DNA from 2 places in the Microbispora triticiradicis genome. Region 2 is predicted to be linked to the other one. Evidence: riboswitches for the same ligand, from Rfam matches in the RefSeq annotation. Region 2 holds a riboswitch; the other holds the start of a gene.
The links. Region 2 has a riboswitch for cobalamin ahead of FED44_RS19635 (histidine phosphatase family protein). Riboswitches for the same ligand answer to the same signal wherever they lie in the genome.

Region 1: another riboswitch for cobalamin. It lies ahead of FED44_RS07050 (ribonucleoside-diphosphate reductase subunit alpha); the one in region 2 lies ahead of FED44_RS19635 (histidine phosphatase family protein).

The regions. Positions count from the first base shown of each region.
Region 1 covers NZ_VANP01000002.1:441,839-448,238, forward strand. The annotation lists gene glmS (glutamine--fructose-6-phosphate transaminase (isomerizing)) at 1-1,393, shown strand, start outside; gene FED44_RS07045 (Bug family tripartite tricarboxylate transporter substrate binding protein) at 1,600-2,562, shown strand; cobalamin riboswitch at 2,608-2,817, shown strand; gene FED44_RS07050 (ribonucleoside-diphosphate reductase subunit alpha) at 2,950-5,193, shown strand; gene FED44_RS07055 (ribonucleotide-diphosphate reductase subunit beta) at 5,190-6,194, shown strand; gene FED44_RS07060 (mechanosensitive ion channel family protein) at 6,236-6,400, shown strand, end outside.
Region 2 covers NZ_VANP01000007.1:114,730-121,129, forward strand. The annotation lists gene FED44_RS19620 (cobyrinate a,c-diamide synthase) at 1-141, opposite strand, end outside; gene cobO (cob(I)yrinic acid a,c-diamide adenosyltransferase) at 156-758, opposite strand; gene FED44_RS19630 (VWA domain-containing protein) at 760-2,814, opposite strand; gene FED44_RS19635 (histidine phosphatase family protein) at 2,811-3,326, opposite strand; adenosylcobalamin (AdoCbl) riboswitch at 3,427-3,574, opposite strand; gene FED44_RS19640 (cobyric acid synthase) at 3,607-5,082, opposite strand; gene dnaE (DNA polymerase III subunit alpha) at 5,127-6,400, opposite strand, start outside.

The DNA.
Region 1 (6,400 bases), on a different contig from region 2:
GCGGGAGGCCGTGCTGCGGGCGCTGAAGAGCGTCGTCGGGACGTACGGCATCGCCGTCGTCGACGCGCAGCGCCCCGGCGAGATCGTGGTCGCCCGCAACGGCAGCCCGATCGTCCTCGGCCTCGGCGAGAAGGAGATGTTCGCCGCCTCCGACGTCGCCGCGCTCATCCGCTACACCCGGCAGGTCGTCCACCTGGAGGACGGCGAGCTCGCGGTCATCAAGGCCGACGGGTTCAACACGTTCACCAGCGACGCCCGGGAGACCGCCAAGGAGCCGTTCACGGTCGACTGGGACGCCGGCCACTACGACAACGGCGGCTACGAGCACTACCTGCTCAAGGAGATCTCCGAGCAGCCCGACACGGTCGCCCGCACCCTGCGCGGCCGCATCGACGACCGGTTCCACATCGCCCACCTCGGCGGCCTCAACATGGACGCCCGCGAGACCCGGTCCTTCCGCCGCGTGAAGATCATCGGCTGCGGGTCCGCGTACTACTCCGGGCAGATCGGCGCGCAGCTCATCGAGGAGCTGGCCCGCATCCCCGCCGACGCCGAGCCGGCCTCGGAGTTCCGCTACCGCAGCCCGGTCGTCGAGCCCGACACGCTGTACGTCGCCATCAGCCAGTCGGGCGAGACGTACGACACGCTCGCCGCGGTTCAGGAGCTCAAGCGCAAGGGCGGCCGGGTGCTCGGCATCGTCAACACGGTCGGCAGCGCCATCGCCCGGGAGACCGACGGCGGCATCTACCTGCACGCCGGGCCCGAGGTCTCGGTGGCCTCCACCAAGGCGTTCACCTCCACCGCCGTGGCGTTCGCGCTGCTCGCCCTGCACCTCGGCCGGGTACGGGACCTGTCGCCGGCCGACGGGCGCAGGATCTGCGACGGCCTGCGGCGGCTGCCCGAGCAGATCAAGGAGATCCTCACCCTGGAGGACCGGATCAGGGAGCTGGCCAAGAAGTACGCCGACGCGCCGGGCATGATGTTCGTCGGCCGGGTCCGCGGCTACCCGGTGGCCCGCGAGGGCGCCCAGAAGCTCAAGGAGATCTCCTACGTCCACGCGGAGGCCTACCCGGCGAGCGAGCTCAAGCACGGCCCGCTGGCGCTGATCAGCCCCGAGCTGCCGACCGTCGCGGTCGTGCCGGACGACGAACTGCTGGACAAGAACCTCACCACGCTCGGCGAGATCCGGGCGAGGCACGGCCGCATCCTCATGGTCGGCCACCGCACCTCCGAGGCGGCCGACGACTGCATCGTGGTGCCCAGGAACGAGGTGGAGCTGGACCCCATCCTGCTCACGATCCCGCTCCAGCTGTTCGCCTACCACGCGGCCGTCGCCCTCGGCCGCGACGTCGACCGCCCCCGCAACCTCGCCAAGAGCGTCACGGTCGAGTAGCTCCTCCACGTCCCGTCCGGCTCGCGTCGCGGACGCGAGCCGGACGGTGCGCATCTGTCACCGCGCCTCCGATCGGCACCGACGACATGAGCGGCGCGCTCGCCGATCCGCCGATCGCCACATCCGTAACGTCCGTTATGTCATGACATGGGGTGGTTGCTCATAGTCTGTCCGCATAAGGGGCTCTTCGGGGGGAGGGTGCCGGCATGCGACGCCGTACGGTTCTCGCACTGGGGGTCCTGGCCCTGGCGGGCGGATGCGGCACCCCGGCGCCTCCGTACCGCGGGGAGCTCTCCCTCCTCGTCCCCGGCCCGCCGGAGTGCTGGGGGGACGGCGTCGCCCGGAGCCTGAAGTCCCTCATCGAGGCCCGCCGCTGGGCCGGCAGAGTGCTGGTCACGCGGGACGCTGGGGGCGGCGGCGCGTCGGCCGTCGGACGCTTCGCCGTCGGACGGCCGGACCGGCTGATGGTCGCCGACCCCCTCCTGCTGGCCGACTGCGCGCTCGGTCGCGCGCCCGGCGACGCGGGGCCGTTCGCCGCCCGGACGGTGCCGCTGGCCAGGCTGGCGGGGGAGTGGCAGGTGCTGGTGGCCTCCCCCGATTCGGGTTACCGCTCGTTCGAGCAGGTCGCGGCGGCCCTGCTGCGCACCCCGGAGCGGGTGAAGGTGGCGGGCGGGCCCGACCGCGGGCCCGGCCACCTGCTGCTCGGCCTGACCGCCCGGGGTCTCGGGGCCGATCCGCGGCTGGCGGCGTACGAGGCCTTCGACAGCCCCGCCCGGGCCGTCGCGGCGGTGGCCGAGGGGACGACCGCGCTCGCCTTCGGCGGGCGCGGCGACGTCGCCGCCCACGTCAGGGCCGGGCGGCTGCGCCCGCTCGCCGTCTCCGCTCCCGAGCGCCTGCCCGGCCTGGACGCGCCCACGCTGACCGAGTCGGGGGTGCGGGTGGCGTACGCGAACTGGACCGGCCTGCTCGCCCCCCTCGGGGTGGCGGCCCGCGAGCGCGACGCGCTGATCGGCCTGTGCCGGGCCGTCGCGGACTCGCCCGCCTGGCTCCGCCTGTGCGAGCGCAACGGCTGGACGCCGATGTGGCTCGCCGGCGAGGAGTTCCGGCAGTGGCTCACGGGCGAGGCGCGTCGTACGGCCCTGCTTCTCGATGATCTCGGAATCCGGTGAGCAACACAACTTGTAGGGCCGCTTGCGAGATCGCCCACTAGATGTAGGATCCATCGCGTCGCTGGTTCACCTCGGTGAGGCAAGAGGGAACCCGGTGTGAATCCGGGGCTGCCCCGCAGCGGTGAGCGGGAACGACCGCCGTCACAGAGCACTGGTGCGTGAGCGCACCGGGAAGCGACGGCCAGTAGGTCCGGCGGGCGTGTGTCCCGCCGGCCGCCCGCGAGCCCGAAGACCTGCCCGCGACCGCGCGCGGAGTCACCGCGCGCGCCCGCGCCGTGCCCCGAGGGAGGGCCCGCCGCCCGCAGGCCGTGCCGTCGCACGCGTGCGCCGCGGCGTCCCCTCCCCTCCGGCCGGCCGGGTCAGGAGACGAGGAGGAGAGGGCGACCGATGACGATCACCGACCCGGTCTCCGCGCCCGCGCGCCCCGGCACGGGGCCGCGCGGCGCGGGGGAGACCGCGGATGTCTGGCGGGCCATCGAGGAGGCGGCGGCGGGGGTCGTCGCCGACCCGGAGAACTCCCGGCGGGCGGCGCGGCTGCTCGCCCGGGTCATCGAGGAGGAGACGGCGGGCCAGGGGGTGCGCGCCTTCTCCGAGTCGGTCGCGGCCGCCCACGCGGCCGGGCTGCTGGGCGACGCCGTCGCCGCGTTCGTGGCCGACGAGGCCGAAGCGCTGGACGCGCTGATCGACCCGGCGGCCGACGACCGGTTCGAGTACTTCGGGCTGCGCACGGTCTACGACCGCTACCTGCTGCGGCATCCGGTCACGCGGCGGGTGCTCGAACGCCCGCAGCACTTCCTGCTGCGCGTGGCCTGCGGCCTGTCGGCGAGCGTCGGCGAGGCGGCCGAGCTGTACCGGCTGATGTCCGCGCTCGCCTATCTGCCCAGCTCGCCGACGCTGTTCAACTCCGGGGCGCGCCGCCCGCAGCTCTCGTCGTGCTTCCTGCTCGACTCGCCGCGCGACGAACTGGAGAGCATCTACGAGCGGTACGGCCAGGTGGCGCGGCTGTCGAAGTACTCCGGCGGGATCGGCGTCGCCTGGACCCGGGTGCGCTCGCGCGGGTCGCTGATCCGGGGGACCAACGGCCTGTCCAACGGCATCGTCCCCTGGCTGCGCACGCTCGACGCGTCGGTGGCGGCGGTGAACCAGGGAGGCAGGCGCAAGGGAGCCGCCTGCGTCTACCTGGAGACCTGGCACGCCGACATCGAGGAGTTCCTGGAGCTTCGCGACAACACGGGCGAGGAGTCGCGCCGCACCCACAACCTCAACCTGGCCAACTGGGTGCCCGACGAGTTCATGCGCCGGGTCGAGGCGGACGGCGTGTGGTCGCTGTTCGACCCCAAGGAGACCCCCGAGCTGACCGACCTGTGGGGCGAGGCGTTCGACGCCCGGTATCGCGAGCTGGAGGCTTCCGGGCGGTACGTCCGGCAGGTGCCCGCCCGCACCCTCTACGCCCGGATGATGCGCACCCTCGCCCAGACCGGCAACGGCTGGATGACCTTCAAGGACGCCGCCAACCGCGCCTCCAACCAGACCGCGCTGCCGCGCAACGTCATCCACCTGTCCAACCTGTGCACCGAGATCCTGGAGGTCACCAGCGACGGGGAGACCGCCGTGTGCAACCTCGGCTCGGTCAACCTCGCCGCCCACCTGACCCCCGAGGGAGACGCCGTCGACTTCGGCCGGCTGCGCGCCACGGTCCGCACCGCCGTACGGTTCCTCGACCGCACGATCGACCTCGGCTTCTACCCGACCCCCGAGGCGGAGGCGGCCAACCAGCGGTGGCGGCCGGTGGGCCTCGGCGTCATGGGCCTCGCCGACGTCTTCTTCGCGCTGCGCCTGCCGTTCGACTCGCCGGAGGCGCTGGCGCTGTCCACCCGGATCGCCGAGGAGATCGCGCTCGCGGCGTACGGCACCTCGGCCGACCTGGCCGCCGAACGCGGGCGCCACCCCGCGTACGAGGAGACACGAGCGGCGGGCGGCGTCCTGCACCCCGACCACTACCCGTGCGCCCCGGCGCACCCGGAGGAGTGGGCGGCGCTGCGCGCGAGGATCGCGGAGACCGGGCTGCGCAACTCCCTGCTGGTCGCGATCGCGCCGACGGCCACGATCGCCTCGATCGCGGGCTGTTACGAGTGCGTCGAGCCGCAGGTGTCCAACGTCTTCAAGCGCGAGACGCTGTCGGGGGAGTTCCTCCAGGTCAACCGGTATCTCGTCCGCGACCTCCAGGCCCTCGGGCTGTGGACGCGGGCGATCCGCGACGCGATCAAGCTCCACGACGGCTCGATCCAGGACATCCCCGCGATCCCCGGCGAGCTCAAGGCGCTCTACCGCACCGCCTGGGAGCTGCCGCAGAAGGCGCTCGTCGACCTCGCGGCCGCGCGGCAGCCGTACGTCGACCAGTCGCAGTCGCTCAACCTCTTCATGGCCGCGCCCACGATCGGCAAGCTCTCGTCGATGTACGCCTACGCGTGGCGGTCGGGCCTGAAGACCACCTACTACCTGCGCTCGCGCCCGGCGACCAGGATCGCCCAGACGACCGTGCCGGCCGTCACCCCCGCGGAGGCCGTCACCCCCGCCGAGGCGGTCGCCTGCTCCCTTGAGAACCCCGAGATCTGCGAGGCGTGCCAATGAGAACGATGCTGCTCGACCCGGGCATGGACCTGACCCTCCGCCCGATGCGCTACCCCGGGTTCTACGAGAGGTACCGCGCGGCGATCAGGAACACCTGGACCGTCGAGGAGGTCGACCTCGCCTCCGACCTCGCCGACCTGGCGACGCTGGAGCCGGGTGAGCGGCACCTGATCAACCGGCTGGTGGCGTTCTTCGCGACCGGCGACTCCATCGTGGCCAACAACCTCGTGCTGAACCTCTACCAGCACGTCAACGCGCCCGAGGCCCGGCTCTACCTGAGCCGCCAGCTGTTCGAGGAGGCCGTGCACGTCCAGTTCTACCTGACCCTGCTGGACACCTACCTGCCCGACCACGACGAGCGGGTGAAGGCGTTCGCCGCCGTGGAGCACATTCCCTCGATCCGCGACAAGGCCGAGTTCTGCTTCCGCTGGATCGACTCGATCAGCGAGCTGTCGCGGCTGGAGACGCGGGAGGACCGGCGGGCCTTCCTGCTCAACCTCGTCTGCTTCGCCGCCTGCATCGAAGGGCTGTTCTTCTACGGCGCCTTCGCCTACGTCTACTGGTTCCGCTCCCGGGGGCTGCTGGGCGGCCTCGCCACCGGCACCAACTGGGTGTTCCGCGACGAGTCCATGCACATGGAGTTCGCCTTCGAGGTGGTGGACACCGTACGCCGGGAGGAGCCGGACCTGTTCGACGACGAGCTGGCCGGCCGGGTCGTGCGGATGATGGAGGAGGCGGTCGCCGCCGAGCTGGCCTTCGCCCGCGACCTGTGCGGCGACGGCACCGGCGGGATGACCGCGGACAACATGCGCCGCTACCTGGAGTACGTCGCCGACCGCCGGCTCGCCCGGCTCGGCCTGCCCGCGCGGTACGGCACGGCCAACCCCTTCCCGTTCATGGAGTTCCAGGACGTGCAGGAGCTGGCGAACTTCTTCGAACGGCGGGTCTCGGCCTACCAGGTGGCCGTCGAGGGAGAGGTGGCCTTCGACGAAGCCTTCTGATCCCGTTTAAGGGGGTTCCATTCCCGGGCAAAGGGAACCCCATGACGACGAACGGGGGCGCCGTCACAGCGGCAGCGTGGAACTGGGCGACATTGGCGATCGCGGTGGGGACGGCGATCGTGGCGGTGGAGCTGGTCCGGCGGGTGCTCAGGTCGCGGCTGATCGGCGACCGATGGGCGCTCGCCGGGCCGTTCGCGCGCCGCTGC
Region 2 (6,400 bases):
GAGCGTGTGGTAGCCCGGGTCGATGTAGTCGGGCCCCACCTTGAACGGCGCGACGCGCAGTCCGCGCGCCGCGAGCGCCGCCATCAGGCCCGTGGCCACGGTCGTCTTGCCGCTCCCCGAGGCCGGGGCCGCGACCACCAGTCGCGGGACGCCGGTCACCACTCGATGCCCTTCTGGCCCTTCTGCCCGGCGTCCATGGGATGGCGGACCTTGCCCATCTCCGTCACGAGGTCCGCGGCCTCCACCAGCCGGGCGGGCGCGTCGCGTCCGGTGATGACGACGTGCTGGGCCCCCGGGCGTCCGGCCAGCGCCGAGATCACGTCGTCGAGGTCGATCCACCCCCACTTGAGCGGATAGGTGAACTCGTCCAGCACGTAGAACCGGTACGTCTCGGCCGCGAGGTCGCGTTTGATCTGCTCCCAGCCCTCGCGGGCGTCGGCGGCGTGGTCGGCCTCGGTGCCCGGCCGCTGGATCCACGACCAGCCCTCGCCCATCTTGTGCCAGGCGACGGTGCCGCCCTCGCCGCTCGCGCCCAGCACGGTCAGCGCGCGCTCCTCGCCGACCCGCCATCTGGCCGACTTCACGAACTGGAACACCCCGATCGGCCACCCCTGGTTCCAGGCGCGCAACGCCATCCCGAACGCGGCCGTCGACTTCCCCTTGCCCGGCCCCGTGTGCACCATGAGCAGCGGCCTCGTCCGGCGCTGCCGGGTGGTCAACCCGTCGTCCGGGACGTTCTCCGGCTTCCCCTGCGGCATCTCAGCCCGCCTTCCTTCGCTTGGACACGAGATCGCCCAGCGACTCCAGCGGGAGCACCCGTGCGCCCAGCCGGAGGGCCAGCGTGCCCGCCAGGCCCAGGCGGACCGGCCCGCTCTCGCAGTCGACGACGACCGAGGTCACCCCCGCGAGCGCGGTGGCCGCGCGGGTCACGTCCCCGCCGGAGGTCGCGCGGCCGTCCGTCACGACGACGAGGAGGGGGCGGCGGTCCGGGTCACGCATCCGTTCCACGCGGAGCACCTCCGCCGCCGTCGCGAGTCCCTCGGCCAGGGGGGTGCGTCCCCCCGTCGGGAGCGCGCGGAGCCGGGCCGCGCCCGCCTCCACCGAGGAGGTCGGGGGGAGCGCCACGGTCGCGCCCCGGCCGCGGAAGACGACCAGGCCCACCTTGTCCCTGCGCTGGTAGGCGTCCAGCAGCAGGCTCAGCACGGCCGTCTTGACAGCCGTCATCCGCCTGCGCGCCCCCATCGAGCCGCTGGCGTCGACGACGAACAGCACGAGGTTGCCTTCGCGGCCCTCGCGGACGGGCTCGCGGAGGTCGTCCCGCCTGAGGATCAGGCCGGGACCACGTCTGCCCCGGAGGACCTGATGGGGGGCGGCCGCCAGGAGGGTGGAGGGGAGATCGATCGCGCGGGGACCGGCGCCGCCGGGGAGGCGTGCGCCGATCGCGCGGCCATGGCGTCCCCGGCCGCTGGACCGCCGGCCCGCCGCGCCCTCGCCCACTCCGGAGACCCTGAGGACGGGTACGCGGAACGGGGCCCCGACCGCCGCCACGTCTTCCGGGGCGGAGTCGTGAGGGGCCGCGTCTCCGGACCGAGAGGCGGGTTCCCCGTCACCGGGAGAAGCGTCGGACGCGGGACCACCACCACCTTCTCCCGAAATTTCGTGAGACGGGGCGGCGGGGCCGCCGGGCTGCGAACCATCGGACTGTGAACCATCGGCTGGAGGGCCGCCGGGGCCGTCAGGGCCTTCCGGCCGCCCGGGCCCCTCACGGTCATCCGGGTCGTCGGGGTCGTCGGGGCCGTCGGGCTCGGTCTGGTCCAGCAGGTCGTCGAGAAGCCGTTCGTCCAGGCCGGGCGCGTCGAACGGATCGCGGCGACGGCGGTGCGGCAACGCCAGCCGGGCCGCCACCCGGACGTCCTCCCGGGTCACCACGTCCCGCCCCTGCCAGGCGGCGTGCGCCACAGCGGCATGAGCGGTGACGAGATCGGCCCGCAGACCGTCCACCTCGAAACCCGCGCAGACGGCCGTGATCTGCCGTAGCCGAGCGTCGGGCAGCCGTACCGCCGGAAGGGCGGCCCGGGCCCGCGCGATCCGCTCGGCGAGCGCGGCCTCCTCCGGAGCCCATCGTGCCGCGAAGCCCTCGGGATCGGCGTCGAACGCGAACCGCCGCCGGACGACCTCCGCCCGTTCGCCGGGCTCCCGGGTCGCCCGCACCTCGACGGTCAGCCCGAACCGGTCGAGCAGCTGCGGGCGGAGCTCCCCTTCCTCCGGATTCATGGTTCCGACGAGCAGGAACCGCGCGGCATGCCGTACCGAGACGGTCTCGCGCTCCACGTAGCAGACCCCGAGCGCCGCCGCGTCGAGCAGCAGGTCCACCAGATGGTCGTGCAGGAGGTTCACCTCGTCCACGTACAGAACGCCCCGATGGGCGGCCGCGAGCAGCCCGGGTTCGAAGGCCTTGACCCCTTCGGTCAGCGCTCGCTCCAGGTCCAGCGACCCGGCCAGCCGATCCTCCGAGGCTCCCACCGGAAGCTCCACCAGCGACGCCGGCCGCCGGACCCACGCGGCGTCCGGCTCGTGCGGCCCGTCGGGACACCCCGGATCGGGCGCCGCCGGATCACAGTGGAACCGGCACCCCGCCACCACGGCGACCGGGGGCAACTGCGCGGCCAGCGCGCGGACGATGGTGGACTTCGCGGTGCCCTTCTCCCCGCGTACCAGGACGCCGCCGGCCCGGGGCGAGACCGCGTTCAGCACCAGCGCCAGCTTCAGGTCGTCGAGCCCGACGACCGCGCTGAAGGGATAGGCAGGGTTCACGGTGCGGCCTTCCGGTTGACGTACGTGATCCGCCAGCCGCCGTTCCCGGCGGCCAGTCCGGTGTGGGACAACGGCGCGACGTCGAAGGCCGCGGCCCGTGTCGCGGTAAGGCCGAGCGCGTGCGCGAGCGCGGCCCGGATGGGCCCGGCGTCGCAGACGGCGACCACACGGGCGGCGTCCGCGCGGAGCGACTCCATCCACGCGGCCACCCGTTCGCCCATGCCGGCAAGGCTCTCCCCGCCATGGGGGACCGCCCGCGGGTCGGTCAGCCACGCGCCGAGCCCCGCGGGGTCCGCCGCGGCCACCTCCGCGAACGGCCGGCCCGCCCAGGCCCCGTAATCGGCCTCGGCGAGCGCGCCGGCCACGACGGGTTCCCGGCCCGACGCGGCCCGGGCGGTCGCCACGGCGGCGGGCCACGGCGCGGCGAAGACGAGCGCGTCGCCGGGCACGCCCAGCACGGCGGCCTGTGCCGTGGCCTGGGCGAGTCCCGACGGATCGGGTTCCTCGGGCATGGGGAAGCAGGCGCGCCGGGCACCTGGCGTACCCGCCTGACGGATGAACAGCACGGCTCAGCCGCGCGGCTGGTTCGAGACGGGGCGAAGGTCGCTCACAAGGGCCTCCTCAGGGATGACGCGTCCCGGCAGACGAGGTCACGGTGGCCAAGCGACCTGGCTCCCGGGGTCCATGCCCCGGATACAGTGGCGCGACCGCACCGGCATCTCACCGGATTTCCCTTGGTCACCGCGAAACCTTCCGGACGCTACCCGTTCCGGACAATCAGCGTCAACAACCTCAGGCCGCGCCGGGCGGTAGGACCCGGAGTCCTGAGGGCGGCCCGCCCGCGATGAGCGCGAGCAACGCGGCGGTGTCGACGTTCCGCTCGACGAGGTCTCCGAGCGCGTCCAGCCGTGCCTCCCGCAGCGCCGCGAAGGAGACGCCGGGGCCGGCGTGGAACTCGCGTCCCGCCGCCCGCGCCACCTCACCGAGGAACGCCCGCCGGAACCCGTCGTTCTCCAGCGCTCCGTGCCAGGTGGTGCCCCACACGTTCCCCACCCGGCAGCCGTCGAGGAACTCCTCGCCCGCGTAGCGCGTCACGATCCCGTGGTGGATCTCGTACGCCTCCACGGGATGCCCGTACGCCTCGCCGCTCGGCCGCCCGAGCGTCTTCTCGGCGGCGAACACGACGTCGGCCGGGAGCAGTCCCAGCCCGGCGACCGTGCCGGCGCCCGACTCGACCTGGTCGGTGATGGTACGGGCGAGCATCTGGTAGCCCCCGCAGACGCCGAGCACCGGTCCCGTTCTCCCGGCCACGACATCGGCGATCCCGGTCTCCCGCAACCAGGCGAGGTCGCTCACGGTGGCCCGCGAACCGGGCAGGACCAGCAGGTCGGCCTCCGCGCACTCGGCCGGGGACGTGGCGAACGTCACCACGACCCCCGGCTCGGCGGCCAGCGCGTCCACGTCGGTGAAGTTCGAGATCCGCGGATACCGTACGACCGCCACCCGCAGCGCCCCACCGGCCGCCGCCGCGCCCCGCGGCCGGGTGTCGAGCGACAGGGAGTCCTCGACGTCCATCCAGAGCCCGTCGAGCCAGGGCAGCACGCCGTAGACGCGGCGCCCGGTCAGCCCCTCGATCATGTCAAGTCCGGGCGCGAGCAGCTCTCGCGCGCCCCGGAACTTGTTCACGATGAAGCCGGCGATGTGCGCCTGGTCGGCGGCGTCCAGCAGCGCGACCGTGCCGTACATGTGCGCGAAGACCCCGCCGCGGTCGATGTCCCCGACCACGACCACCGGCAGCCCGGTCGCCCGGGCCAGGCCCATGTTAGCGATGTCCCCGGCCCGGAGGTTGATCTCGGCCGGAGAGCCCGCGCCTTCACAGACCACCACGTCGAACTCGCGGGCCAGCCGCCGGTACGACTCGACGGCGACGGCCCGCAGCTCGTCCCGCCGGGTCCCGTACTCCATGGCGTCGACGTCGGCGACGGCCCGGCCGCGTACGACGACCTGGCTACGCCGATCGCTGCCCGGCTTGAGCAGGATCGGGTTCATGTCGGCCGTCGGCTCCAGCCCGCAGGCGGCCGCCTGCACGGCCTGCGCCCGCCCGATCTCCGCGCCGTCGGCGGTCACGTAGGAGTTGAGCGACATGTTCTGCGCCTTGAACGGCGCGACCCGCACGCCCCGCCGGGCCAGCCACCGGCAGATCCCGGCGGTGACCACGCTCTTCCCGGCATCCGACGTGGTCCCCGCGACCAGCAGTCCACCCTTCACAAGCCGGACAGCATACGGCCGGGGGACCGTACGGGAAATTCCGGTCAGGGCACGACGAGCGCGTTCGCCCCCAGGAGGACCTTGATGTCTCCGGCGAACGCGCCGTTGCTGATGTTCACCGCGTAGTCGGGCAGCTCCACGACGTTGATCTTCCGGTTGAGCCGCTCCACGCGCAGCCGGACGGGGGTCTCGCCGGGGTGGACGGTCAGGATCCGCTTGAGCTCGTGGACGAGCTCCCTGTTGACGCGCTCCTCACGGAGGGCGATCACGATGGGTTCGCGGCCGTCGTCCTGGATGCCGGAGATGTCGAGGAACGTGATGTCGGTGGCGTTGAAGGAGATGGTCGCCTCGTCGCCGTCGCCGCGTGAGCGGATCCGGCCGGTGACGGCGACGACCAGGTCGGGGGCGAGGTTGGTGCCGTACAGCTGGTAGGTCTGCGGGAAGCAGGGCACCTCGATGGAGCCGTCGTGGTCCTCGATCTTGAGGATGGCCCAGACGTCGCCCTTCTTGGTGACCTTCTTGTCGACGCCGGAGATGATGCCGGCGATGCGGACGTTCCCCGCCCCGGCCTGGCCGTCCAGCACCTGGGCGATGGTCAGGTCCCGGTTGCGTTCGAGGATGCGTTCGGCGCCGTTGAGCGGGTGATCGGAGACGTAGAGGCCGAGCATCTCCCGTTCGAAGGACAGCTTCGTCTTCTTGTCCCATTCCCCTTCGGGAACGGAGATGTGGAAGACGCTGCCCGCCCCGCTGTCGTCGTCGAACGCGCCGAACAGCGAGTCCTGGCCGAGGGCCTCCTTGCGCTTGACGTCGATCACGGCGTCCACGGCCTGGTCGTGGATCTGGATCAGCCCCTGGCGGGTGTGCCCGAGGCCGTCGAACGCTCCGGCTTTGATCAGGGATTCAATGGTGCGCTTGTTGCAGACGACCTGGGGGACCTTGGTCAGGAAGTCGTTGAAGTCGGTGTAGGCGCCCTTCTCGCGGCGCGCGGAGATGATGCCCTTGATGGCGTTCTCCCCGACGTTCTGGATCGCGCCCAGTCCGAAGCGGACGTCCTCCCCGACGGCGGAGAAGCGCAGGCCCGACTCGTTGACGTCGGGCGGCAGGACCTTGAGCTTCATCCGGCGGCACTCGGCCAGGTAGAGCGCCATGCGGTCCTTGTTCGTGCCGACCGAGGTCAGCAGGGCGGCCATGTACTCGGCCGGGTAGTTGGCCTTGAGGTAGGCCGTCCAGTAGGAGACGAGTCCGTAGCCGGCGGTGTGGGACTTGTTGAAGCCGTAGGAGCTGAACGGCTCCAGCACGTCCCAGACGGCCTTCGCCG